3 regions of the Paenarthrobacter sp. CCNWLY172 genome follow, and region 3 is predicted to be linked to each of the others. Evidence: predicted binding sites of a transcription regulator. Region 3 holds the regulator's gene; each other region holds the start of a gene.

Region 1 (6,770 bases), on a different contig from region 3:
CCAGGTGAGGCCACCGTCAGGATCGCGGCGGGCGATGAGCGTCTTGCGGCGCTCCGGGTCCAGGGAGCTCAGCAAAGGATCGTTGGCCAGGGCTTCCTCGTTCTCCGGCAGGTAGACGCGGGTGAAGAGGCGGTTCATGAGGCCACGGGCAAACACGGCCACGGAGATGAACGGTGCTGCGCCGGGTGCCGTGGGGCCGGGGTTGACGGTGGTGAACGTGTAGACGCCGGAGTTGCCCACGGAGCCACGGCCCCACCCGGTGAAGGTGTAGCCGTCGCGGACCAGGGAACCGGTGCGCTGGACGATGTTGCCGTCGGAATCCGGCTGCCAGATTTCCAGGATGGCGTCCGGAATGGCATCACCGGCGCCGTCGTACACGGTGCCTTGGAGGCGGATGCTGCCGGGGCTGCCGGGAGCCAGGAGTTCGTTGTCCTTGTTAAAGGGGAGGGCGTAGCCGTAGAAGGGTCCTACGGTCTGGCCCGGTGTGGGTGCCAGCTTGCTCATGCGCTTACTCCTCGTCCCCGGCGTCGCCGTATGCTTCGTTTTCGGTCCAGGTGCGCTTGGAACCGGTCAGGATGATGTCCCACTTGTAGCCGAGGGCCCACTCGGGGCTGGTGAGCTCATGGTCGTACTGGGCCACCAGGCGGTCGCGGGCATCCTGGTCCACGATGGACTGGTAGATGGGATCCAGCGGGAAGAGCTGGTCACCCGGGAAGTACATCTGCGTGACGATCCGCTGGGTGAACTCCGAACCGAACATGGAGAAGTGGATGTGCGCCGGGCGCCAGGCGTTCAGGTGGTTCTTCCACGGGTAGGCGCCGGGCTTGATGGTGGTGAAGCTGTACGAGCCGTCGTCACCGGTGATGCACCGGCCGACGCCGGTGAAGTTCGGGTCCAGCGGTGCGGGGTGCTGGTCGCGCTTGTGGATGTAGCGGCCTGATGCGTTGGCCTGCCAGATCTCCACCAGCTGGCCCGCCACCGGACGGCCATCACCATCGAGTACGCGGCCGGATACGATGATGCGCTCACCCTGCGGTTCGCCGTTGTGCTGGATGGTCAGGTCGGATTCCAGGGCGTGCACGTCCTGGTGTCCGAATGCCGGCGAGTAAAGCTCAATGGTCTCCGGGTCCGCGTGGTGCAGGCTCTTGGTGGGATGGCGCAGGATGCTGCTGCGGTACGGCGCGTAGTCCAGCCGCGGCATGGTCTCCGGTCCCTTGCCGTTCTTCAACGCCTCGGCGTAGCGGTCCCCGATGCCCTTGATCTCAGCACTGAGATCCGCTTGGGTTTCCACCTTCTTGGCTGGATGGGCGGCATTTGCGGCGTGTGGCTCAGCGGGCGGCACGAGTTCCTCGGATTCGAGCGCCTGTGCTGTCTGTTCTTGCGGCACGGCCGGCTCCTTTCGGTTGGTGGGTTCTCTTGGGTTTGCGGGGCGGCGGCGGGTTTACACCCGGTGGAGCGAGTCGTATTGGACGGCGTGGCGCACCGGGGCGTTGGGCGCCCCGTAGCCGTCGTAATTGCCGCGGCGCTCCACCATTTCGAAGAACACACTGCCCACGGTGGCGGTGTAGAAGTGGAGGAATTCGCCGTTGGCGTCCCGGTCATACAGGAGGTTGAGCTCCTTGAGGGTGGCCAGGAAACCGGGTTCAAGATCGAACCGGGCGTCCAGGTCCTCGTAATAGTTGGCCGGAATTTGCAGGAACTCAAGGCCTCTTTCTTGGGCGGAGCGGGCAGCCGCCACGAGGTCGTCCACGGCGAAGGCGATGTGTTCCTGGTACGTTTTACGGGCTGTTTGGGCCTGCTGCGCGGGCGCCAGGTTCAGGACCAGCCTGATCGCACCGTTGCTGGTCTCCATGACCTGCGAGCGCACCAGGCCATTGGGGCTGGGAACCTCAGCGAACGGCTGTGGTTCCAAAGCCAACGCGCTGGTGTAGAAGAGCACAGCCTCGTCAAAGTGTTGCCACGGCTGGGCCAGGTTGACGTGGTCAATCACTGCGTTCTGTGCGCTGGAGGCGTGCTCCTGGCCTTCGCCGAACTCGTGCGTCCACGCCGCGGTCCCATCCGGGCTGCCCTGGCAGAGGAAGATCTCGGTGGAGTCCGGTGCGGAGATGCCTTGGAAGACCTCCTCGTCCGCCTGGACCTTGCGGGCCACCACGGGAGCCTTGAGCTGCTGGGCGCGAGCGGAGGCAATCACTGGAGAGTCAACGTCGAATCCCAAAGCGGCAATGGCCGGTTCAGCGTTTTGTGCCGCCTGTTCGTTGATGATCACGCGCGCCTGTCCCATGGTCCACAGTTGGACGTCCTTGGTGCGGTGGCGGCCTTCGAACCCGAAGCCGAGCTGGCCCAGGAGCTTCTCCAGCTGCGCGGTGTCGTCAGCCTTGACCTCGGCGAAGTTGAAGCCGGCGGGTTCGTTCACCTTGGGCAGCGTGGCAAGTTCCATGGGATAACGACGGCGGGACGCGCTTTCGTTGCCGGCTGCTTCGGTTCCCGCGGGGCTGCTTGCAAGCCACTGGGCGCTCTGCTCCTCCAGCCAGATCAACGAACGCATGGCGTCAACGGCGGTGCGATCCGTGTCGGACTGCCGGAAGACGTCATTAAAGACTTCCAAGGAGACCGGCCCCGTGTAGCCGGCCCGGACGACGTGGCCCATGAACTTTGCGAGCTCGAACTGCCCTTCGCCCGGGAACACGCGGTAGTGGCGGCTCCAGGAGAGGACGTCCATGGAGAGCTTGGGGGCATCGGCAACCTGGACGAAGAAGATCTTCTCCGCGTTGATGTCCTCGATGGGCGCGGTGTCCCAGTCACGGGAGAGGATGTGGAAGGAGTCCAGGCAGGTGCCCAGGTTGGGGTGGTTCACCATCTCCACCAGGCGGTAGGCGTGCTCGTAGTCGTTGACATACTTGCCCCAGGCCAGCGCTTCGTAAGCAACGTTGACGCCGTGGGCCCCCGCAAGTTCGGCGAGTTCGGCCAGCTGCCCCGCCCTCAGCGCGTCATCGTCGATGGTTGCCGTGGCGACGTTGGAGCAGACCAGGATGGTGTCCATGCCCAGGCGTTCCATCAGGTTGAACTTGGCCTCGGCGCGCTTAAGGTTGGCCTTCAGCAAGTCCGGAGTGACGCCGTCGAAATCCCTGAACGGCTGGTACAAATCCAAGCCCAACCCGAGATCCGCCGCCATTTTCCGGACTTCTTCCGGACTGTGCGGCGAGGTCACAAGGTCCTGCTCGAAGATCTCGATTCCGTCGAAGCCAGCAATGGCGCAGGCCTGCATCTTCTCTTTCAAAGTGCCGGACAGGCAGACGGTGGCGATTCCTGTGCGCATCAGCGGCCTGCCTTCGCGAGTGCCGGGGCTGCTGCATCCTCGGCGGCGATCAGCTCCAGGAAGTGTGCGCGCATGCGGTCGCGGTCGGCATCCCGTCCGGTGATGAGCCTGAAGGCGTCGGACGCCTGGCCGACCGCCATCCGGCCGCCGTCGAGGACGTCGCAGCCCTTGGCGCGCGCTTCGCGGACCAGCTGGGTTTCGATGGGGCGGTAGACGATGTCCGCCACCCAGTGGCGAGGTTCCAGGAGATCGATGTCCAGCGGCAGGCCGGGGTGGGCGGCCATTCCGACCGGCGTGCAGTGCACCAGGCCGTCGGCAATGGGCATGATCTGCGGGAGTTCGTCGGTGCTCCGCGGCGTGACGGTGGCTTCGGGGAAGAGCCCGCCGAGCTCTGCGGCACGTTCCGCAGCACGCGCAGGATCCATGTCCACGAGGTCCAGCGTGCCGACGCCGGCTGTGAGAAGCGCGTAGGCCACGGCCGAGCCGGCGCCGCCTGCGCCCAGCTGGACCACGCGGTCCAGCGTCGCCCCGGGCAGCCCGTCGGCGAGCGCCGAGCCGAAGCCGGAGAAGTCGGTGTTGTGGCCAATAAGCCGACCGTCCCGAATCAAGACTGTATTGACGGCACCCAGGCGACGGGCGTCGTCGGAAATTTCATCAAGGTGCTCTAGCACCAGCTGCTTGCACGGGTGCGTGATGTTGAGGCCGTTGAAGCCCATGCGCTGGGCGGCAGTCAGGAGATCCCCGACGGCGGTGGCCGGCAACTCGAGTTCCAGCAGGTCGATGGGGCGGTACAGCAAGCGAAGGCCCTGCACATCGGCTTCGCGTTCGTGCATGGGCGGCGTGAGCGAGGGCATGACGCCTTCGCCTATGAGGCCCACCAGAACGGACTCGGCTCGGTTGCTCATCCTAAAGCTCCTTTGACTTCAGCACCGCGGGATTCGACGCCTTTTGGGGGCGCCGCCTGACCGGGTGTTCTTAGATTACTACAAGTGTTCATATTCCGCACGCATGTTCTTATCGCGAACATCTGCGAAGGGCACTCCCAACCAGGTAACAGATAACGCTCCACTGGGGGCTCATAGCGACAGTTGCTGTCACCTGGTTGGGATTAGCGCTGGGGCAGGCGGGCCGCGAGTTCAGCCGCAGCCTCCTGCAGGGTGGGCACGTGGGCGATCAGCTCCTCCATGGTCATGCGAAACACCGGCACGGCGACGGCCACCGAGGCGAAGGCGTGACCCTGCGAATTGAGGACGGGAACAGCGACGGCGCGCATGCCGATCTCATTCTCTTCGTCCATCACGGCGTAGCCCTGCCGCCGGACTTGCTCGATCTCCTCACGAAACGTGTCGCGATCGGTAATGGAATGCTGGGTGAGCGGATCCAGGGGGAGCTCCTCCAAGAGCCGCTTGCGCTCAATCTCATCCTCGAACGCCACGATCGCCTTGCCCACCGAAGTTGTATGGAGCGCCCCGAGATGGCCAGGGTCGCTGGTGACGCGGAAGGTCTTGGGGCCGTCCACCTTGTTGACCGTCAGATGGTGGTTGCCATCGCGAACGGAGAGGATGGTGGCCTCATGCGTGCGATCGGTAACCCGCTGCAGGACGGGCAGCGCAGTGGCGGCGAACCCATGGTGGTTCGATACCCGCTGACCGAGCTGGAAGACGCGCAAGCCCAAGTGATACCGGCGCCCGTCGGGCTCGTAATCCACAAAGCCATCGCGCGTCAGCGAGCCGAGCAGGCGGTATGTGGTGCTGAACGGCAGCCCGGCACTCCTCGCAAGATCCGCCGCACTGGCGCCGCGCGGCTCATCGCCCAGTAGTACCAACAAGCTCAGTGCCTTGCCGACCATGTCTGTCTTTGTGTCCTCTTTCACACTCATAGCTCGATGCTCTCACATAGTGAGAGCTATTTCTAGATGGTGGTGACTTCTCTTGACAAGTGACCCCACTCACAGCCACTATTGCTGTATTGCACAAGTAACTCTCACCATGTGGTTACTTGTCTGGGATTGACCGGCCGCACCTCGCTTGGGTCTCCCCACGAAAGCCAGATCCGCGACATCGTCGTCACAGAAGGAACCACCCATGAGCCAAACAATGCCGTCAGCGACGCCAGGCACTGAAACCGCCGCCGGAACCCCCAAAAAAGCCGCGCTTGCCAGCTTCCTGGGCAGCGCCGTCGAGTACTACGACTTCTTCATCTTCGGCTCGGCCGCGGCCCTGATCTTTCCCCACGTGTTCTTCCCGTCCGCCGATGCCAACGCGGCCATCATGTCCTTCGCGACGTTTGGCTTCGCTTATGTTGCCCGCCCCGTGGGCGCGGTGATCCTGGGCCACTTCGGTGACAGGATCGGCCGGCAGAAGGTGCTCATGTTCACCTTGGTCCTGATGGGTGCAGCTACCTTTGTGATCGGCTGTCTCCCCGACTTCAAGACCATCGGCTGGTGGGCGCCCGTCCTGCTGGTTCTGGCCCGTCTTTGCCAGGGCCTCTCGGCCGCCGGCGAGCAGGCTGGCGCCTCGTCCATGACGCTGGAGCACGCTCCGGACAACCGCCGCTCGTTCTTCACCTCGTGGACCCTCACCGGCACCCAGGGCGGCCAGATCCTGGCAGCGCTGGTCTTCATTCCTGTGGTGGCCCTGCCGGACGACATCAAGTACGGCATCGGCTGGCGTATTCCGTTCTGGTTGAGCGCTGTCGTGGTTCTGGTGGCGTTCTTTATCCGCCGCACGCTGCACGAGCCCCCGGCATTCGCAGAAGCCAAGAAGAACAACGAAATCTCCAAGCTCCCTGTTGCCGACCTGCTCCGCCTGCACTGGCGCGATGTCCTGCGCGTCGTCTGCTGCGCCTTCATCGCCGCAGTGAGCACCGTGTTCGGAACGCTCGCCATCAAGTACGCCCAGGACGTCGCCGGGGTCAACAGCACCATCACCCTGTGGCTCGTAGTTGTAGCCAACATCGTGGCCCTCGGAACACAGCCCCTGTTCGGCATGCTTTCGGACAGGATCGGCCGCAAGCCCGTCTTCATCTACGGCGCCCTTGCCAGCGCCGTCATGACCCCGGTCTTCCTGCTCACCTTGGAATCGGGCAATGTGCCGCTGATGTTCCTGGTGTCCGTGGTGTTCTTCTCCTTCGGGTACGCCGCTGCCAACGCAGTATGGCCGTCCTTCTACGGTGAAATGTTCAGCACCAAGGTCCGCTTCTCCGGCCTGGCTATCGGCACCCAGCTCGGCTTCCTCATGGCAGGGTTCGCCCCGGCAATCGTGACTGCACTGGGCGGAACCAAGCCCGGCGGGTGGGTGCAGATCTCCATCTTCACCGCCGTGATCTGCGTGATCGCAGCCGTCTCAGCCATGACGGCCCGCGAATCAGCCAAGACCCCAACTGCGGAGCTCGGCCTGCCCAAGCAAGCCCAGCACGCCTAAGCCCGACGCTTCTTCCCAGTGAGCTGGGACCA
Region 2 (6,770 bases), on a different contig from region 3:
GTCGGGATGAAGTCCTACGGCCGGGCACCGACCTTCCTCCTCGCTACCGGCTACGAGCAAGTCCGTTCCGTCGCTGCAGCCCTCGCAGGCGACCAGGAATCGGCGGACACCGTCCACCTTGAACTGCCCGAAACCGGGGTCTGCTCCGCGGACGCCGGCACCAGCTGCGACGTTCCCGCCCCTGCCGCCACCGTGTCGCAGGAGCCAGGGTCGGGCTGCTGCGCCGCTCCCGAACCAGCATTTGTCGGCTTCCCGACCGGGCTCGCACACGGCCGATCCGGCACCACCAACTGAAAGCCAGTCACCAAAACAACCATTGGAGCACTGTCATGACCGACCACCAGGAAACCACGCTCGGCCTGCAGGACAACACCGAAGTACTCCACCGCATCAGTGACCGGCTCGCCGGACGTTACGCAGGGATCTTCGCCGCAGAAACCGTCGAACGCTACGTCTTCGAGTCCTACACAGCACTGGCCCGCACCGCGAAGGTCAGCGCCTACCTGCCCGCGACCACCGAGCACTTCGCCAACGACAGGCTCCACGCCCTGGCCAAGTCAAAAAGCTCCCTCGCCTCGGAGATCCCGGAGGTGTTGTTCGTTTGCGTACAGAACGCCGGCCGCTCCCAAATGGCCGCGGCCCTGCTCACAGCCGAAGCCAAAGGCAAGATCCGCGTCCGCTCCGCCGGGTCCCTGCCCGCATCAGAACTCGACGCCAACGTCGTGACAGTCATGAACGAGATGGGCTTGGATCTGGGCAAGGAATACCCCAAACCGCTCACCGACGACGTCGTCCGCGCCTCCGACGTGGTCATCACCATGGGCTGCGGCGACTCCTGCCCGATCTACCCCGGCAAACGCTACGAAGACTGGGAACTCACCGACCCCGCTGACCAGCCCCTCGACACCGTCCGGACCATCCGTGATGAAATCCACGGCCGTGTGAAGAACCTGGTCGCCTCCCTGACGAAAGAGACTGCACTCTAATGACCTCAGAACATCCCGCCGTCCTGTTCGTCTGCAGCAAGAACGGCGGCAAATCCCAGCTCGCCGCAGCTCTCATGCGGGAACTGGCTGGGGACAACGTCACCGTCTACTCAGCCGGAACAAAACCCGGCGCGGCGTTGAACGCCCAGTCCGTGGAATCCCTGGCCGAACTGGGCATCGACGTCACCGGCGAGTATCCCAAACCGATCACCGACGAAGTCCTCAACACCGTGGACGCCGTCATCGTTCTGGGAACCGAAGCCAAACTCGACCCACCGACCGGGAAACGCTTCGAAATCTGGGAAACCGACGAACCCTCAGAACGTGGCATCGAAGGCATGGAACGCATGCGCCTGGTCCGCGACGACATCAAAACCCGCGTCCAAACCCTCTACAGCGATCTCACGACAACCTAACCCGACAATGCTCGCCGTCGAGCTGGACGCAGGGCCCTGACACCCATCACACTGAACCACGACCAACTCCAGGGCCATGGTCGAAAGAGCGCTCCAAGGCAGCGATGAGAACAGCTGGCGCCAGCCGGTCCACGAGGTCCACCGGCCTGCCCTCGCGCAGCGCCGGGCATCCGGTGACCATCCACGCAGCAAAGTAGTTATGTGGAATCCTCAGGGCCATGGCCCGCGCAAACAGCCCCATCACCACGGGGTGCAAGGACAGGTCTTCCTGAAACTGGAAGCCTGGACAGTAAGTGCCATCTGCAGAAAACACCCGCACCAGCTCTTGCATCACAGGCTCCGGATCCTCATGTATCTGCGCAAGCCGGCTCCGGACCCTTTCCAGGCTTGGCAGGCCGAACTCGGCGCCCATCCGCTCCCAAAGCCCGCTGGGAATGGGGCCTTGCCAACGGGTCGAACTCAGATGTGGTGCAGGCACGTGGTGGCAACTCCCCAGATGGTGAGTTCGGACAGTGCCGGCACACGGATGTCCGGATACTTGGGATTGTCCGCTTGAAGGATCACTCCCGAAGGCGTGACGCGGAGCCTTTTGATGGTCAGTTCACCATCAAGGACAGCCACGACGACGGACCCATCCTTCGGCTCCAGCGCACGGTTGACGATCAGCTCGTCTCCATCACTGATCCCGGCACCTTCCATGGACTGCCCCGTCACCCTGACCACAAAAGTGCTGGTGACGTCCTTGATAAGGTGCTCGTTGAGATCGATCCGGCCATCAAAATAGTCCTGCGCCGGCGACGGATACCCGGCCGCCACCGGGAGAGGTGCCAGCAAAACCGACATCAGGGAAAAGCCCGCATCTATCACGCGGGGGCCGACTATCACGCCCACAACACACCTTTATTCGAATATATGTTCGATACTCGAGTGTACAGCGGATGACGGACATTGTTGTCACTCCGCGAAGTTTGCTGCGGCGCCAGGAAGCCGGCGGAATGGAGGGCCGCCGTTCATGCGTCTTGGCGAAAGACAGGTATTTTAGGGAAGGTCAAGCGAACTGCTACTTGGCAGGAACTGAACAAACCACCGTCTTCGGCTACAGGGTTCAATACCGCGGTGGCCGGATATCGCGCATTGGAGAGCCATGACCGCCCGTAGCAAGGACGTCGCTGATGCGCTCAGCGCCGATGTCACACGCATAGTCAAGGAACGCTACCCGGATGAGCTGGCACGCGCGCAGGCCGTCCACGCACGCTCCGAGAAATTGGTTCTCGCGTTCATGGTCTCCTCGGTTGCGCTGTGGTTCCTCGGTCCGGCTCTGTTCCTGAACGGCCTCATCAGCCCGGTGGTCGCCATCGTGGTGCCGGGGCTGCTGACCCTCGGGTTCCTCACGATCGTGCTCGTCGCCATCGTCCGCAACAGGGCTGCGGCGCGACCCATCGTCGGGTACGCGAAGCAGTGGGGTCAGAACGTCACCAGCGTGACGAAGAAGGGCATTACCGTCGCCGTCCCAAAGGGCGCAATCACGGTACCCGCGGAGTTCCGTGAGACACGCAGGGTCACCCGCCAGCACTGATACCGCGATGGCGCCAGGTCCGGATCAGCGCTGCACCCGATACCGCACGTGGGTGACGAGTCCGGTCCCGCGCGCTTCGATCGGTTCAAGCGTCACGCCCCCCACGCCGTCGAGCAGCCGTTCGCCACCCCCCAGGATCACCGGCGAGATGTGAAGCCGCAGTTCGTCCATGAGGCCTGCGGAGAGAAACTGACGGGCGGTTTGCGCTCCCCCCGCAATCGCCACATCCCTATCCCCGGCGGCTTCCCGGGCCTGGGCCAAGGCCGATTCGATGCCGTCAGTGACGAAGTGAAAAGTGGTGCCACCGTCCATCGCCAGCGGCTCGCGCTGGTGATGGGTCAGGACGAAAACAGGTGCATGATACGGGGGTTCCTCACCCCACCAGCCGCGCCATTCCTGATCCCACGGGCCCGATCCGGGACCGGCGAACATGTTCCGGCCCATGATGTAAGCACCAGCTTCGAGGATGCCCGCGATCTCTGCTGCGCTGGCCTCCCGCTCCTCGAACTGCCAACGGTGCAGGCTCTCGCCGCCCTCCCCCAGCGGCTTGTCCGGGGACTGGTTGGGCCCGGCAACAAATCCGTCAAGGGAAACAGTCAGATCACAAGTGACACGGCTCATGCGCCCATCCTGCCACCGCACGCCCGGTGCGGCCAGGGGCCAGCCCGGCCATCACAGCACCACCTGCATGGCGTTCTGCCGTTCCATGCGGAGCATCCGGCGGCGCATCTGTACGGCAGAACGGACGAGCCCTACGCTGAACCTGTCCACCAGCGCGACGACGCGAAAAGAGGCAGCCATGGCACGGGATCCAAAACCCACGTTGGAGCAACTGACGATCCTCGTCGGCGAGTGGGAAACGTCAGTACCTGGCCAGGAGGTCTCCGGCCGGACGACTTTCGAATGGCTGGAGGGTGGCGGTTTCCTCATCCAACGATCCACGGTCCAGCGGCCGGAGTACCCCAATGCGGTCAGCGTCATTGGTGCCACCGGCTCGGACGGAGCCTTCCAGCAGCACTATTTCGATTCCCGAGGGGTCGCCCGGATCTATGACATGACGCTCAAGGACAACGTCTGGATTCTCTTCCGGGATGGCCCGGACTGGCCCCAGCGCTTCGTTGGCCGCCTCACCGAGGACGGCAACACCATCACCGCCCGCCTGGAGCGCGGCACCTACCCGGGCGGGCCGCTGGAGCACGACTTCGACATGATCTACACCCGGATCGTCTAGTGCACCCTGAACCCAAGTACGCCACCTCATTTACAGATCCCCTGCCCGGTGGGAACATAAGCCCCATAGTCCGCGGAGGCAACGCCCGGCCACACCCGGCGGCGTCAGCTGCAGCTATGTAGTCAGCTCTCCTCTGAGAGGAACGGCCATGGGTCGTCTGGGGACCGGGAACAGTGGGGATGCGGGGTCTGAGCCCGCGTCTGATCCGCCACGCCACCGCGGCAGCGGCATCGGCAGCGGCATCGAAAAAGTCGACGCAGTGGTGGTGGGCTCCGGCTTTGGAGGTTCCGTTGCGGCGCTTCGACTGGCCGAAGCCGGACAGTCCGTTGTGCTCATGGAACGCGGCAAACCATACCCGCCGGGCAGCTTCGCGCGCTCGCCGTCGGAGATGGGCCGCAACTTCTGGGATCCGGACCGCGGCCTGTATGGACTCTTTGATGCCTGGACGTTCCGCGGCACGGAGGGACTGGTGTCCAGCGGGTTGGGCGGCGGCTCACTCATCTATGCCAACGTCCTCCTGCGAAAGGACGAAAAGTGGTTCGTCAACGAGTCCCCGATCCCCGGCGGTGGTTACGAGAACTGGCCCTTCACCCGGGCTGACCTTGATCCCTATTACGATGCCGCCGAAGCCATGCTGCAGCCTGTCCCGTATCCCTACAAGGACACCGCGAAGACCCTTGCCATGGAGAAGTCCGCCGCTAACCTGGGGCTGTCCATCACCCGGCCTCCCATTGCCGTCACGTTCTCAACGGCGCCTGGCACGGAGCCCCGGACCAATCACGCCTTGCCCCTTCCCGGCTACGGGAGCATCCATGGTCCCACCACGGTGCGGACCACCTGCACGCTGAGCGGTGAATGCGACATCGGGTGCAACGCCGGCGCCAAGAATACGCTGGACCACAACTACATTTCAGCGGCGTCCTTCAGGGGTGCCGATGTCAGGACGTTCCACGATGTCCGCGGGATTCGGCCGTTGGACTCTGGAACGCAGGGCGGGGGCTATGAAGTCCGCTATGTGGTGCACCATCCGGATCGACACGGCGAACTCCTCACAGAACGCATCATTCATTGCCGCCGGCTCATCCTGGGGGCCGGTACGTTCGGCACCAACTTCCTCCTGCTCCGCAACCGTGGCTCCCTTCCGGCGCTCAGCGACGCCCTGGGCACCCGCTTCAGCGGCAACGGCGACCTTTTGACGTTCATCATGGGCGCCAAGACTCCCCCGGCCAATGGCTCACGCCCGGGTGTCCGGACATTGACCGGAAGCCGCGGGCCGGTGATCACCACAGCCATCAGGGTCCCGGATTCGAACGACGACGACGGCGATGGTCGCGGCTACTACGTGGAGGATGCCGGGTATCCGGCCTTCATGAACTGGCTCATGGAAACAGCCCAACTGCGCACCACCATGAAACGGACGGTGAAACTGGCGGGGCAACTGCTCAAGGACAGGTTGTTCGACGCCGGCCGCTCCAACGTCTCCGCCGACCTCGCCGCAGCACTGGGCGACGGCCGATTGTCGTCCAGTTCGGTGCCTCTGCTGGGAATGGGAAGGGACATTCCCGACGGCGTCATGACCCTTCGCGACGGGAGGCTGGCCATCGCCTGGACCATGGCAACGTCCAAGGAGTATTTCGGCCGCGTCCGCGAGACCATGGAGGCGATTTCCAAGGACTTGGACGGGGACTTCATTGACAACCCCCTGTGGTGGGCCAAGCGTGTCATTACGGTTCACCCCATTGGAGGCGCCCCGTCCGGCCGGCATCCGGGGGAAGCCGTCTGCGATTCGTATGGGGAGGTGTTCGGATACCCGGGACTATTCGTCGTTGACGGGGCCGCAATGCCCGGTCCGGTGGGCGCCAACCCGTCCCTGACCATCGCCGCATTCGCAGAGCGGACCTGCGCCCACATCATCGAGAACGCAGACAAGGCGCAACACCGGGGCATCCGTCCGGAAGACACTGAAGGCTCCGGCGGGGCCCGCGAAAAGGTGGCCGTTGAACGGGAGGCAGCAGGCGCCGTCGTCGACGTCGGTGCATCCGCTCCGCGCGCGTTGGCGCCGGACGCTACCAAAGGCAAGGCGGCACCAGCGGAACTGCCCGCGAGCGCAGCGCCTGAGGTACCTCAGGCGCGCAGCCGCGGACTCGGCGGGCCTGGCACTCCCGACGCCCCAGAGACCACCTCCGTGCGGTTCACCGAGCAGATGCACGGTTGGTTCAGTCCAGGCACCACCGATCCGGAAAAGGGTCGGAGCCTGGGCCGGGACCGCAGCCGGAAGATCATGTTCGAACTGACCATTACCGCCGAGGACATGGAGGCGTTCGCGACCGATCCGAACCACCCTGCCAAGGCCGAGGGCTACGTGCTGGCGGACTACTTTGGTGGCCGGATGCCGGTAGAGCGGGGCTGGTTCAATCTCTTCATTCCGGATGCGTCCGACGACGGCGCACCAGCCAGGCGCATGCTCTACCGCTTGTGGCTTCGGGACCCAGGTGGCACGCCGTTCACGTTCACCGGGCACAAACTGATCCATAACGAGGCAGGTTTCGACCTCTGGGCGG
Region 3 (6,770 bases):
AGGTGCCGGGCGGCGTCGTTGGTGTTAAGTTCTTCCCCGGTGCAGGTGGCCGCGAACATGTAGAGCTCAGCGGCCCGGCCGTGATCGTGGCTACTGGGACGCTTTCCTGACCCGGATGATCCTGAAGGACTTGGACGTGCTCTCCCGGCCCACCGTGTAGCTCTTGTCCAGCTCGCCGGCGAGCCACCGCTGGAGGGAGTCCGAGCCAAGGTTCTTTTGAACCACCAACCAGGCGTTTCCTCCCGGGGCCAGGCGCGGCAGCCACGTCAGCAGCAGGGTGTGCAGCTCGTCCTTGCCGATGCGGATAGGCGGGTTGGACCAGATGGTGTCGAACTCGACGGCGGGGTCTACCTCGTGCGGCAGGCTCGCCGTCACGTTGTCCAGACCCAGGGCAGCCGCGTTCTCATTGGTCAACGTGACACACCGCTCATTGACGTCCACGGCGTGCACCTTGGCGTGGGGGGCCATCAGCCCCAGCGTCAAGGCAATAGGACCCCAGCCGCAGCCGATGTCCAACAAGTTTCCCTGGGGTGAAGGCGGCGGAACTTCGGAGAAGAGTATGGCAGTGCCCTTGTCCACTCCGTCGGGACTGAAGATGCCGGAGGAGGTCTGCAAGTGGCGTGTGGCTCCAGCGAGTTCCACCGTGAGTGGCTTTCGGGTGAATGGTCCGGCCGGTTGGGCGGTGAAATAGTGTGCAGACTCCATAATTTGCCAGATTAGTTGGCTATCGGCGCCATGGGAAACTGCCCGCCCGAAGAGCTGGCTTGACATTGGATGATAGTGTGAAACGCATGTTCTTGATCTTCGAGTAAAAAGCCGCCACCCGCCTGAGCACTCAGGCGTCACACGGCACCGCCCGCGATGCAGCCCGGTCCCTGGCAGTTCTGCCAAGCCCCGGACTTTCCGCCAGGCAGGTCCCACCGGCACATCCGTTGACCCGCGTTCCCCGTCACGGATGTCTTGAAGATCACACCCTCCAGCCCAGCTCTCTGAACCGTCAGCATCCTGTGCGGTCCAGGTAAGCCGGCAGTGCAATCTCCAGATAGCCAGGAACCTCCACGCGGATCCCACCACGCCAGATCACAGCAACCGCCGCCCACTCCACGGGCGGCCGTTCAGCACAGGAGGCCCTCTTTGGCCCATGCCCGTCAGCCCAGCGCGAATAGCGCCCCATTGAACAGCAAACAGCACTATTCTGGAATAGCCGAACAGTCTAAGGAGACCATGACCACCCAGAAGCACTCCGGATCCGATTCCGACGCCCAGGACATGAGTCCTGAACAAATCCAGGCCGTCATCGACCGGATTCTTTCCAAGGACGTACCTGCGCAAGCATCCGATAACGACGATGCCGGTGGTGTGTTCGGCAAGGCACAGGCCATTTCCACACTTGACCAGGAACACAGCATCTACGACGGCGACCAGGAAGACCTGGCCGAGCGTCGTGCACTGCGCCGTACGGCTGGCTTGTCCACGGAACTCGAAGACGTCACCGAGGTTGAATACCGGCAGCTGCGCCTTGAGCGCGTTGTCCTGGCCGGCCTCTGGACCGAGGGGACACTGGCCGACGCTGAAAATTCACTCCGCGAGCTCGCTGCCCTGGCAGAGACTGCCGGTTCGGAAGTCCTTGACGGTTTGGTGCAGCGGCGAACGAAGCCGGACCCAGGGACCTTCCTGGGGTCGGGCAAGGCCCAGGAACTCAAGGACATCGTTGCCGCCACCGGTGCGGACACCGTAGTGGTGGATACCGAGTTGGCTCCTTCCCAACGCCGTGGCCTTGAGGACATTGTCAAGGTCAAGGTAGTAGACCGCACCACGCTGATCCTGGACATCTTCGCCCAGCACGCCAAGAGCCGTGAAGGCAAAGCCCAGGTTGAGCTTGCGCAGCTCGAGTACCTGCTCCCGCGCCTCCGTGGTTGGGGCGACTCCATGTCACGCCAGGCCGGTGGCCAGGTGGGTGGGGCTGGTGCCGGCATGGGTTCGCGTGGTCCTGGTGAAACCAAGATCGAACTGGACCGTCGTCGCATCCGCACCCGCATGGCCAAGCTTCGCCGTGAGATCGCCGCGATGAAGCCGGCGCGCGAGACCAAGCGCGCCAACCGCCGTCGTAATGCCGTTCCTTCCGTCGCAATCGCCGGATACACGAACGCCGGCAAGTCATCGCTCCTGAACCGCCTCACTGACGCTGGTGTGCTGGTGGAGAACGCCCTGTTCGCCACCTTGGATCCCACCGTCCGTAAAGCCCAAACGCCGGATGGCATCGGCTACACCTTGGCGGACACTGTGGGGTTTGTCCGTTCGTTGCCGACCCAGCTGATTGAAGCCTTCCGTTCCACCTTGGAAGAAGTGGCGGACGCAGACCTGATCCTGCACGTAGTGGACGCCTCGCATCCTGATCCCGAAGGCCAGATTGCTGCTGTCCGGGAGGTCTTCACAGAGGTGGATGCCCGCAAGGTGCCAGAGATCATCGTCCTGAACAAGGTTGATGTCGCGGATCCCTTCGTCGTTGAGCGCCTGAAGCAGAAGGAACCGCGTCATGCGGTTGTTTCTACACGCACTGGCCAAGGCATCGCCGAACTGCTGGAAGACATCAGCCGGTCCATTCCCCGCCCGGGGGTGCGCCTGGAGCTCCTCATTCCCTACGACCGCGGCGAAATGATCAGCAAGCTCCACAGCTCCGACTCGGAAATCCTCACCCTCGAGCACGAGGAAAACGGGACCCGTGTTGTTGTCATGGTCCGCGAAGGACTGGCAGCCGAACTGGAGCCGTTCGTCACCAATGGTTGAGAAGGTGGCGGCGGACGCCGTCGAGTCGTTGGGGGAGAAGACCACCCTCGAGTTGTTGGACCGGGCTGTTGCCGGCATGGGCGGTCAAAGCCGTACCGGGCAGCACGAGATGGCCAAGCATGTCACCAGGGCCATCGAGACCGGGGAGCACCTGCTGGTCCAGGCTGGAACCGGAACGGGTAAGTCCTTGGCGTATCTGATTCCGTTGATCGCGCATTCGATGGACAGCGACAAACCGACTTTGGTGTCCACCGCCACCTTGGCACTCCAAACACAGATTGTTGGCCGCGACCTTCCCCGGCTGTTGGAGACCATCAACCCGGCCCTTGAACGCCCCGTCAACGTGGCGCTCGTCAAGGGCAGGGCCAACTACGTCTGCCGGCAAAAACTCGAAGGCGGGTTCCCCAGTGAGGAACCGTCCGAGGGTCAGCTGTTCTCCCTGGGCGAGGACACCAGTGTCCCGCACTTTGCGGCGTCCATGGGGGGACCGCAATCACAGCTGGGCAAGGAAGTGGTCCGGCTTCGCGAATGGGCCGAAAAGACCACTACCGGCGACCGTGACGAACTCATGCCCGGCGTCACGGACCGGGCTTGGCGGCAAGTCTCCGTGACGTCCATGGAGTGCCTCGGCGCGCAGAAGTGTCCCCTCGCCGAGGAGTGCTTCAGTGAGTTGGCCCGGTCCCGCGCAGGCGAAGCCGACGTCGTTGTCACCAACCATGCCATGCTGGCCGTCAGCGCCTTCGAAGGGCTGGCTGTGCTGCCCGAATACGACGTCGTGGTAGTGGATGAGGCCCATGAACTGCAGGACCGGGTGACGGGCGCGGTGTCAGGCCAGTTGTCCGTGGCCATGGTCCATGCGGCGGCGTCGAGCGCGCGCAAGCACACGGCCATCACGGTGGATGCCCTCAACGCGGCCGCCGATCGTTTGGATATGGCCATAGCGGGCGTGCCCAATGGTCTTCTGCCCAGTGGGCTCAATGACGAACAGCTCGACTGTTTGGACCAACTGAGGGAAGCCACACGCGCAGCATTGTCGGATTCGAAGACGGATTCTTCCAACGCGGTCGACGGCGGCAGGCAGCTGGCGCGTTCACGGCTCATGCTCATTCTGGAGCTGTGCGAGCGGATGCTCGCGGCCAAGGAGAACCGGGAAGTGGTGTGGTTTTCCCGCAACAGTACGTTCGATCCCCAGCAGGGATACTCGCAACCCGACGAGACCGCTCCGGCCCTGATCAACATTGCGCCCCTGAGTGTGGCGGGACGCCTGCGTGAAGGTCTCTTTGCCGGTCACACAGTGGTGCTGACTTCAGCTACCCTGGCCATCGGCTCGGCTTTCGAACCGGCTGCAGGTGGCCTTGGACTGATTGGCGATGGAGCGCCAAGCTGGACCGGGATCGATGTTGGCTCGCCCTTCGATTACCCCAAGCAGGGTGTGCTTTACGTGGCCAAGCACTTGCCCAAGCCTGGCCGTGGAACTTCGCCCGAGGCCCTGGATGAGTTGGAAGACCTCATCCGCGCTTCCGGTGGGGGAGCGCTGTGTCTTTTCTCGTCGCGGCGGGCGGCTGAGGAAGCCGCCGATGCCATGAGGCTTCGCCTCGACGTCAGTATTCTATGTCAGGGTGAATCCACCATGGCCGCATTGGTGAAGCAGTTCGCCGACGAGCCCGATACCTGCCTCTTCGGCACGATGTCGCTGTGGCAGGGTGTGGATGTCCCCGGTGGTTCGTGCCGCCTTGTGGTCATAGACCGAATCCCGTTCCCGCGTCCGGATGACCCGTTGATGACTGCCCGCTCTCGTGCTGTGGCACAGTCGGGTGGAAACGGATTCATGGCCGTGTCAGCGACCCACGCCGCCATTCGTCTGGCCCAGGGGGCAGGCCGGCTCATCCGTTCCACCGGCGACAAAGGGGTTGTGGCGGTCCTGGACTCCCGGCTCTCAACAGAGCGCTATGGGGGCTTCCTCAGGGCAGCCCTGCCGCCGTTCTGGGCGACGACGGACAGAACCGTGGTTCGGGGCGTCCTGGAGCGTCTGGGCCCGGCCAAAGCCTCCTAGAGGGAACGCAGGACCGACACGACCTTGCCCATGATGGTGGCCTGGTCGCCGAGGATGGGTTCGTACTGGGTGTTCTGCGGAAGAAGCCAGGTGTGCCCATCGCGCTGGCGGAAGGTTTTCACGGTTGCTTCGTCGTCCAGCAGTGCTGCCACGATGTCTCCGTTGATGGCGTCGTTCTGCCGGCGGACAACTACCCAGTCGCCGTCGCAGATCGCGGCATCGATCATTGAGTCGCCGGCCACCTTCAGCATGAAGAGTTCGCCGTGCCCTACGAGTTGCCGGGGCAGGGCAAGCACGTCCTCCACGGTCTGGTCAGCAAGGATGGGGCCGCCGGCAGCGATCCGACCAACCAGCGGGACCATGGCAGTATCGCTGGCGCTGGCAAGCTCTGTGACGGCAAAGCCACCCGTGCTGCGGAGGGTAGTGGGTGCTTCCACTCCCGGAATGGGTCCGCCATCGAGGGTCAACGGCATGAGGACTTCCATGGCCCGGGGACGTTTGGGATCGCGGCGGAGATATCCAAGCTTCTCCAGCTGGGAGAGTTGGTGCGTCACGCTCGACAGGCTTGCCAGGCCCACGGTGTCTCCAATTTCGCGCATGCTGGGCGGATAACCGTTGTCATTGACGGACCGCTGGATGGTTTCCAGGATCTTCTTCTGACGGACAGTCAGGCTCTTGGGACTCTTTTGAGGCTGCTGGCTCCGCAGGGGTGCCCCGCCGCCGGTGGCTTTCGCTGCCATGTTCGCCAATGCCTTTCCATTCCGCCCGGAGTGAGCCCGGGGTCGTCGGGTCTGCAAAAAATGTCAGACCCTCCTGTTCCACTGAAACAGTGCTGTTTCTTCACTCAAACGTAGGGCAGCCACAGGCGTTTATCAAACATTTGTTCTAGCGAGTCTCGACACCGTTCGTTGATAAGTGCTAAAAATGTCATAGCAAGGTTCGAATATGTGTTCTATAAACCTGATGCTGACGCCGGCTGTTCGAACGAAGTGTTCGAACTGACGGAGTTGGGCAGGGGAACACACAGAATTGGCAGCCATGTACCGGGACCCGGCGCACGGCAATAGCTCAGAAGGGCTCAGCTCATGTCCGCAATCACTACGTTCGCTGATTTCCGCACCACCCAGGCGCCTGCGCGTCTGCGCCTGACACGACGGGGACGGATGGTCTTCTTCGGCATCCCGGCAATGCTGCTGGTGGCTGCGCTGCTGAGCCTGGCTGGATTTATCACGTCACCGGCCAAGGCTTCGGATTCCCAGGCGCAACTCCAACCGCCCGTCGCTGTCACTGTTACGGTTCAGCCGGGACAATCGCTGTGGGGCATCGCCGGAGCCGCTGCTCCTGAGCGGGATCCCCGCGACGTGATTGCGGAGATCATCCAGCTCAATGACCTCCGGGGCGGCCGTATCCAGCCGGGTCAGCAACTGTTCGTGCCCGCAAATTAGTACGTTGCATGCCCGCATGAGCCGGCCACCCGGCGTCACAGTTAGTCGGCAGTCCCGGCGGCCCCTTAAACTGTGGTGGTGAGTGACCAGCTTGAGCGACTTAACCGACTACCCCTCCGGACCAACCTGCGTGGACTGAGCCCTTACGGTGCTCCGCAGCTTGACGTCCCCATTTTGCTCAACGTCAACGAAAACACCCATGGCGTCCCGGCTGATGTGCAGGCAGCCATCACAGAAGCTGTTGCTGCTGCGGCCACGGGGCTCAACCGCTACCCGGACCGGGAGTTCACGGAACTTCGCCAGTCGCTGGCCGACTACCTTGGTCACAATCTTTCCCCGGACAACATCTGGGCAGCCAATGGCTCCAATGAGGTTCTGCAGCAGATCCTCCAAGCATTTGGCGGACCCGGCCGGAAAGCACTGGGATTCCCGCCCACTTATTCCATGTACCCGTTGCTGGCCAGCGGCACGGATACCGAATACGT

Evidence for each region. The regulator LexA, encoded in region 3, represses DNA repair genes until DNA is damaged. The targets are predictions, from matches to a motif close to TCGAACANNTGTTCGA.
Region 1: WBN73_RS10395 (shikimate dehydrogenase) is a predicted target of LexA. The motif match lies at 4,317-4,332, and genes of this name have one in related genera.
Region 2: WBN73_RS03580 (LexA family protein) is a predicted target of LexA. The motif match lies at 2,307-2,322, and genes of this name have one in related genera.

What each region holds. Positions count from the first base shown of each region.
Region 1 covers NZ_JBBEGB010000005.1:363,441-370,210, reverse strand. Annotated here, with positions in the region: gene pcaG (protocatechuate 3,4-dioxygenase subunit alpha) at 1-504, opposite strand, end outside; gene pcaH (protocatechuate 3,4-dioxygenase subunit beta) at 509-1,387, opposite strand; gene WBN73_RS10400 (bifunctional sugar phosphate isomerase/epimerase/4-hydroxyphenylpyruvate dioxygenase family protein) at 1,442-3,316, opposite strand; gene WBN73_RS10395 (shikimate dehydrogenase) at 3,316-4,221, opposite strand; gene WBN73_RS10390 (IclR family transcriptional regulator) at 4,425-5,195, opposite strand; gene WBN73_RS10385 (MFS transporter) at 5,401-6,738, shown strand.
Region 2 covers NZ_JBBEGB010000002.1:167,329-174,098, forward strand. Annotated here, with positions in the region: gene WBN73_RS03560 (FAD-dependent oxidoreductase) at 1-294, shown strand, start outside; gene WBN73_RS03565 (arsenate reductase ArsC) at 330-986, shown strand; gene WBN73_RS03570 (arsenate-mycothiol transferase ArsC) at 986-1,402, shown strand; gene WBN73_RS03575 (hypothetical protein) at 1,449-1,736, opposite strand; gene WBN73_RS03580 (LexA family protein) at 1,862-2,293, opposite strand; gene WBN73_RS03585 (hypothetical protein) at 2,547-2,978, shown strand; gene WBN73_RS03590 (dihydrofolate reductase family protein) at 3,003-3,599, opposite strand; gene WBN73_RS03595 (hypothetical protein) at 3,651-3,779, opposite strand; gene WBN73_RS03600 (hypothetical protein) at 3,778-4,209, shown strand; gene WBN73_RS03605 (GMC oxidoreductase) at 4,358-6,770, shown strand, end outside.
Region 3 covers NZ_JBBEGB010000015.1:5,477-12,246, reverse strand. Annotated here, with positions in the region: gene dapF (diaminopimelate epimerase) at 1-110, shown strand, start outside; gene WBN73_RS18805 (class I SAM-dependent methyltransferase) at 91-705, opposite strand; gene hflX (GTPase HflX) at 1,225-2,787, shown strand; gene WBN73_RS18795 (ATP-dependent DNA helicase) at 2,780-4,840, shown strand; gene lexA (transcriptional repressor LexA) at 4,837-5,580, opposite strand; gene WBN73_RS18785 (LysM peptidoglycan-binding domain-containing protein) at 5,926-6,285, shown strand; gene WBN73_RS18780 (histidinol-phosphate transaminase) at 6,364-6,770, shown strand, end outside.